One region of the Streptomyces sp. NPDC057428 genome, then DNA from elsewhere that is predicted to be linked to it. Evidence: riboswitches for the same ligand, from Rfam matches in the RefSeq annotation. Region 1 holds a riboswitch; the other holds the start of a gene.
The links. A riboswitch is a leader RNA that binds a small molecule or an ion and turns the genes downstream of it on or off. The one in region 1 is predicted to bind cobalamin.

Region 1 (3,397 bases):
CACCCCGGGCGGCGCGGGTCTCGGACCAGGCGGGGAGCGGGCCCGACCTCTCGGCGAGGTCGCAGGAGGCCTCGTAGGCGGCCAGCATGATCCGCTCGGAGATCCTCGTGGACAGCGCGCGGGCCTCGGGGGAGTCGAAGGGCAGCCGCAGCTGGAAGAAGACGTCCTGCAGCCCCATCGCGCCGAGGCCCACCGGCCGCCAGCGGGCGTTGGACCGGCCGGCCTGCTCGGTCGGGTAGAAGTTGATGTCGACGACCCGGTCCAGGAAGGTCACGGCGGTGCGCACGGTGGCGTCCAGCCGATCCCAGTCGATGGTGCCGTCGGCGACGAACGCGCCCAGGTTGACCGAGCCGAGGTTGCAGACGGCCGTCTCGCCGTCGTCGGTGACCTCGAGGATCTCGGTGCACAGGTTGGAGGAGTGCACGACCCGGCCGGGCTCGGCGGTCTGGTTCGCCGTGCGGTTCGACGCGTCCTTGAACGTCATCCAGCCCTGTCCGGTCTGGGCGAGGGTGCGCATCATGCGGCCGTACAGCTCGCGTGCCGGCATCGACTTGCGCGCCAGTCCCTTGGCTTCGGCCGCGCGGTACACCGCGTCGAAATCGTCGCCCCACAGGTCGACCAGCTCGGGTACATCGGCCGGCGAGAACAACGACCAGTCCGAGTCCGCGTCGACGCGGCGCATGAACTCGTCCGGGATCCAGTGCGCGAGGTTGAGGTTGTGCGTACGCCGCTGGTCCTCACCGGTGTTGTCGCGCAGCTCCAGGAACTCCTCGATGTCCGCGTGCCAGGTCTCCAGGTAGACGGCGGCGGCGCCCTTGCGCCGGCCGCCCTGGTTGACCGCCGCGACCGAGGCGTCCAGCGTCTTGAGGAACGGCACGATGCCGTTGGAGTGGCCGTTCGTGCCGCGGATCAGCGAACCGCGGGCGCGGACGCGGGAGTACGAGAGGCCGATGCCGCCCGCGTGCTTCGAGAGGCGGGCCACCTGGTGGTAGCGGTCGTAGATCGAGTCGAGCTCGTCGAGCGGCGAGTCCAGCAGGTAGCAGGAGGACATCTGGGGGTGCCGGGTGCCGGAGTTGAAGAGGGTCGGCGAGGACGGCAGGTAGTCGAGGCGGCTCATCAGGCCGTACAGGGCGGCCACTTCGTCCAGAGCGCGCTGCGAGGTGTCCTCGGCGAGCCCGGCGGCGACGCGCAGCATGAAGTGCTGCGGGGTCTCGATGACCTGCCGGGTGAGCGGGTGGCGCAGCAGATAGCGGCTGTGCAGCGTGCGCAGGCCGAAGTAGCCGAAGCGGTCGTCGGCCCCGTCGGCGAGCGAGCGTTCCACCAGCGCGTCCAGAGCTGCCGCGTGCAGCGTGACGAACTCGGCCGTACGGTCCGCGATCAGGCCCTCGCGGCGCCCCACGGCGACCGACGAGGAGAAGGACACCGCGCCCTCGCCCGCCGCCTCGTCCGTGATCGCGCGGGTGAGCAGCCGGGCGGCGAGCCGGGAGTAGGCCGGGTCCTCCGAGATCAGACCCGCGGCCGCCTCGGTGGCCAGCGAGCGCAGCTCGGCCTCGTCCGCCCGCGCGCTCCGGCCGCGCAGCGCGGCGGCCGCGACCCGTCCGGGGTCGGTGTCGGGAAGATCGGCGGTGAGTCCGGTCAGGGTCCGCAGCAGCGCGGTCCCGGGCGCGTCGGTCGTGAGGCTCTCGGATTCCGTGGCTGAAACCGGGTCGGCTGGCGCGATGGTCACTGGGGCTATCCCTCGCTCGGCTCGGGGCCTGCGGGGAGCGGGGCAGCCGGGCGCGGGACACCCGGGGAGGGGCACGGCGCGCACGGCGTCCACCGGCCCTCCGCGGGGCCCGGACGTCTCGGCGTCCGGTTCGGTCGAGCCGGACGCGCTGTCGGCAGGTCTTCGGACTCCGCGGTGCGCGAACGCACACCGATCACACCGTTGCGGGACAGTTCCGGATTCGCACCGGATTCCCCTGCGGCGACAACGAGGTTGAGCATACATGTGGGGGCTGCCGATCGAGGCAGCCCCCACATGTAGTGTCGCGATGGGTCAAAAGGCGAGGCGGAACGTCAGCAGCGGGGTGAAGCCCGGGAGAGGGCTCCAGTCCCGCTCCGGGGTTCGTACGAAGCCGAGGCGCCGGTAGATGCGGTGGGCGGCCTCCATGGACGACTGGGTCGACAGCACGACCCCGGAGAGCCCCTCCGTGGCGCGTGCCCGATCGACACAGGCCCCGACGAGCGCCTCGCCGGCACCCCGGCCACGCGCCTCCCGGGAGACGGCCAGCATCCGGAACTCGGCTTCGTCGCTCCGGGCGACATCCGCCCACGGGCTGCCGGGAGCCACGTAGGTGACGCCTCCCAGCAGGCGGCCGCCGGAGCCGACCGCCGCCAGTACGAGGGCCTCCCCGGCGCGCCGTCCGACGGCGCGGAGCTGTTCGAGGTACGGATCGGCGGAGCCGAAGTCCAGCAGTCCGTCGCCGAGATAGGCCTGGGCGGTGATCTCACCCAGGGCCTCGTGCTCCGTGGCGCGGACCGGTCTGATCGAGACATCCATGCGCGGAGTCTGCCGCAGACGCCCTGTCCGGCGCACGTACCTTTCGCGACGGCGTCGGGATGAGCACCCCCCACACGGGTCCGTCCCGGCAGGGCGGACCCCGCCGGGACGGACGATTCGCGTCCTACAGGCGTTCCAGCGGCTCGTGATCGCCCGGCGCACCCACCGTGACCGACGGGAGCGTGGCCTTGACGCCGGGCTCGCCGACGTCCGCGGTGTAGTCGGACGGCGAGGTCTCGTCGATACCGGCCGGGGCCTTCAGCGCGTTCAGGACGAAGGTCAGCACGACCACGACGACGATGTTCAGCACGATGGCGGTGAGACCGATGTAGCCGATCTCGCCGATGCCCGGGATCTCCTTGGAGGAGCCGCCGAAGTGCTTCTGCGTCGGGCTGGCGACGCCGTAAGCCGCCACCGTGCCGTACACCATGCCGACGGCCCAGCCCGCGATCAGGGCCCAGCGGTGGAACCACCGGGTGAACAGGCCGCCCACCAGCGCCGGCATGGTCTGGAGGATCCAGATCCCGCCGAGCAGCTGGAAGTTGATCGCGACCGTCTTGTCCATGGTGAGGACGAAGGCGAGCGCGCCCACCTTGACCAGCAGCGAGACCAGCTTGGAGACCTTGGTCTCCTGGGCCGGGGTCGCGTCGGGCTTGATGAAGTCCTTGTAGATGTTCCTGGTGAAGAGGTTCGCCGCGGCGATCGACATGATCGCGGCGGGCACCAGGGCGCCGATCCCGATCGCGGCGAAGGCCACACCCGCGAACCAGTCGGGGAACATGTTCTCGAACAGCTGGGGGATCGCAAGCTGTCCGTTGTCCACCTTGATCCCGGCCGCGATCGCCATGAACCCGA
Region 2 (3,397 bases), on a different contig from region 1:
GAGGCGAACACACCGCCCCTGTCGATGTCGCCGACCACCAGCACGGGGAAGTCCGCGGCCCGCGCGATGCCCATGTTGACGATGTCCGTGCGCCGCAGGTTGATCTCGGCGGGACTGCCCGCCCCTTCGCAGATCACGGCGTCGTACGTGCCCCGCAGCTGCTCCAGGCAGTCCACGACCGTGCCGAGCAGCGTTTCCTGACGCCCGCCGTGGTAGCCGCGGGCGCTCATCTCGCCGACCGGTCTGCCCATCAGGACCACCTGGCTGGAACGGTCGCTGCCGGGCTTCAGCAGCACCGGGTTCATCAGGGCCGACGGCTCAACCCGGGCCGCTTGTGCCTGCATCGCCTGGGCGCGGCCGATCTCCGCCCCCTCCCGGGTGACGAACGAGTTCAGCGACATGTTCTGCGCCTTGAACGGCGCGACCTTCACCCCCCGGCGCACCAGCCACCGGCAGATCCCGGCCGTGACGACGCTCTTGCCCGCGTCCGAGGTGGTTCCGGCCACCAGCAGTCCGCCGCTCATCTGCTTCTCCGTCCCATGGCCAGCCGTCCCGCCGCGCACACGCCGAGGGCCAGCACACTCACCCGGCGCGACAGCCGCACCGCGCGTTCGATGTCGGCGGCCCGTACGTCGCGGCCCGCCGCTCCGTTGAGTACGGGCCGGTGCTCGACCCGCCCGCCGTAGGCGAGGGTTCCGCCCAGGCGCACGCCGAGCGTCCCCGCGAACGCGGCCTCCACCGGGCCCGCGTTGGGGCTCGGGTGCTTGCCGGCGTCCGAGCGCCAGGCCCGGAAGGCCTCGCGCGGACGGCCCCCGGCTGCCACCGCGAGCGCGGCGGTGAGCCGGGCCCCGGGCCAGCCCGCCAGGTCGTCGAGCCGGGCCGACGCCCAGCCGTAGCGCCGGTAGCGGGGCGACTTGTGCCCCACCATGGCGTCGAGGGTGTTCACGGCCCGGAAGCCGATCAGCCCTGGCACCCCGCCGAGCGCGCCCCACACCAGGGCCCCCACGACGGCGTCCGAGGTGTTCTCGGCGACGGACTCGACCACCGCGCGGGCGATCTGCGGCCCGTCCAGCGCCTGCGGGTCGCGGCCGCACAGATGCGGCAGCCGCTCCCGGGCCAGCTCCATGTCCCCGGCGTCCAGGGCTCCGGCGATAGCCCGGGCCTCGCGGCCCAGAGACGTACCCCCGACCACGGACCAGGTGGCGGCGGCGGTCAGTGCCACGGCAGCGGCGGGACGGTCGCGTACGGCGCGGGCGGCCAGTGCGGCGCAGGCTGTGGCACCACCGGCGCAGACGAGCGTGTGCAGGGCGCCCCAGCCCCGGTGGTCGCGCCACAGCCGGCTCTCGGCGCCCATGGCGGCCCGCCCGAAGGCGGCGACGGGATGGCCCCGCCGGGGATCACCGAGCAGCAGGTCGCCGATCAGGCCGGCGGCGGCGCCGTACGCGAAGATGCGGTCGGCTCGCACGGATCAGCGGTCCGTCGCGCCTCGGAGTGATGTCGTCACAGGTGGTGCGGGCACAGAAGCACGGCGGCCGGGCATGGCAGATGTCCTCACTCAGGGTCCGCGCCCTGGTTCGACGTGACCGGCGACGAGAGTCTCCTGGCTTCCGGATCCGCGGGTCCTCCGGCCTTCCAGCCCGCGGTGGCGGGCCGTGACTTCCGTAAGGAGGACTGCTCCCCGGTGACAGTGGCGGGACCGCGCCGGATTCGCACCGGCTTCCTCTCCTGTCGCCGTAAATGGCTCCGGCAGTCCACCACGCCCCGTGAACGCCCGTCAACCTGCCGTTGACCTGCGTGGCTTCAGTGTGGTCGGACGCACACCGGGCCGGACACACGCATGGTGTGTCCGGCCCGGTGGGGTGCCCGAGGGTGTCAGGCGACGATCAGGTAGATCCCGTACGCGACCGCCGCCGCGCACAGGGCGAAGCACGCGTACGCGCCGGTGCGCGCCAGGGCGTTGGAGCCACCGCCGCCCTGAGCCGTCGGCACCCGCTTGGCCAGGCCGGTGATGCCGAGGGTGAAGAGGCCGACCAGCGCGACGGTGATCACGAGGCTGACACCGAAGACGGAAGCGAGGGCTGCCCAGTCGATTTTCATGCGGATCTGTCCTTACACCGTGGCCGGCCGGGCCGGTTCGGCCTGGGTGTCCGGGGCGGGGATGGTGGTCTTGAGCTCCGGGACGACCGCGCCGACGGGCGGCGGGCTGACGGCCGCGATGGCGGTCGTGACGACGCCGGGGGGTTCCTCGGCGGTCGCGTTGACGTTGGTGTGGTCGACCGGCTTGCGGCGCGACAGCATCCAGATCGCTCCGGAGCCGGCGACGAGCAGGACGGCCACCACGGCGACACCCCAGGGGCCCTGCTTCGTCAGCAACTCGGCGCCCGCGCCGACCAGACCGGCGGCCGGCAGTGTCAGGCCCCAGGCGACGCACATCCGGGTGGCGGTGGACCAGCGGACCACGCCTCCCTTGCGTCCGAGACCCGCGCCCATGACCGCACCGGAGACGGCCTGCGTGGTCGAGAGGGAGAAGCCGAGGTGCGAGGAGGCCAGGATGACCGTGGCCGCACTGGTCTGGGCGGCGAAGCCCTGCGGCGGCTGGAGGTCGGTCAGGCCGCTGCCCATGGTGCGGATGATGCGCCAGCCGCCGAGGTAGGTACCCAGGGCGATGGCGATGCCGGCGGAGGCGATGACCCAGACCGGCGGGTTCGAGCCGGGGGAGAGGACGCCGCCGGTGACCAGGGCCAGGGTGATGATGCCCATGGTCTTCTGCGCGTCGTTGGTGCCGTGGGCGAGCGAGACGAGACCGGCCGAGGCGATCTGTCCGGCGCGGTAGCCCTTGGCGGTCGACTTCAGCTGCGCCTCGTCGGTGACCTTCCGGTTGAGGCGGTAGGTGAGCCTCGCCGCCAGCAGGGCGGCGATTCCGGCGACGAGCGGTGCGGCGACCGCGGGCAGCAGGACCTTCGTGACGACGGTGCCGCCGTTGATCGAGGACCAGCCGGCCGACATCACCGCGGCGCCGATGAGACCGCCGAAGAGCGCGTGGGAGGAACTCGAGGGCAGGCCGACCAGCCAGGTCAGCAGATTCCACAGGATGGCGCCGACGAGCGCGGCGAAGATGACCTCGGTTCTGAGGCCGTCCTCGCTGACGATCCCGCCGGAGATCGTCTTGGCGACCTCGACCGAGAGGAACGCGCCGACGAGGTTGAGAACGGCGGACATGGCCACCGCTGTCTTGGGCTTGAGGGCGCCGGTCGAGATGGTCGTGGCCATCGCGTTGGCGGTGTCGTGGAAACCGTTCGTGAAATCGAACACGAGAGCTGTCACGATCACAATCGCGAGCAGCAGCGTGATGTGTTCCATTTACCCAGGCAATCGTTCGACGTCATTGGCACGTGGA

Region 2: it holds a riboswitch for cobalamin, as region 1 does, so the genes downstream of both, ACFU5K_RS21300 (cobalamin biosynthesis protein) here and ACFU5K_RS26380 (ribonucleoside-diphosphate reductase subunit alpha) in region 1, are expected to answer to the same signal.

What each region holds. Positions count from the first base shown of each region.
Region 1 is NZ_JBHVCT010000091.1:17,345-20,741, forward strand. It holds gene ACFU5K_RS26380 (ribonucleoside-diphosphate reductase subunit alpha) at 1-1,726, opposite strand, end outside; cobalamin riboswitch at 1,862-2,020, opposite strand; gene ACFU5K_RS26385 (GNAT family N-acetyltransferase) at 2,039-2,542, opposite strand; gene mctP (monocarboxylate uptake permease MctP) at 2,667-3,397, opposite strand, start outside.
Region 2 is NZ_JBHVCT010000056.1:31,520-34,916, forward strand. It holds gene ACFU5K_RS21295 (cobyric acid synthase) at 1-524, opposite strand, end outside; gene ACFU5K_RS21300 (cobalamin biosynthesis protein) at 521-1,465, opposite strand; cobalamin riboswitch at 1,594-1,724, opposite strand; gene ACFU5K_RS21305 (hypothetical protein) at 1,873-2,097, opposite strand; gene ACFU5K_RS21310 (anion permease) at 2,110-3,360, opposite strand.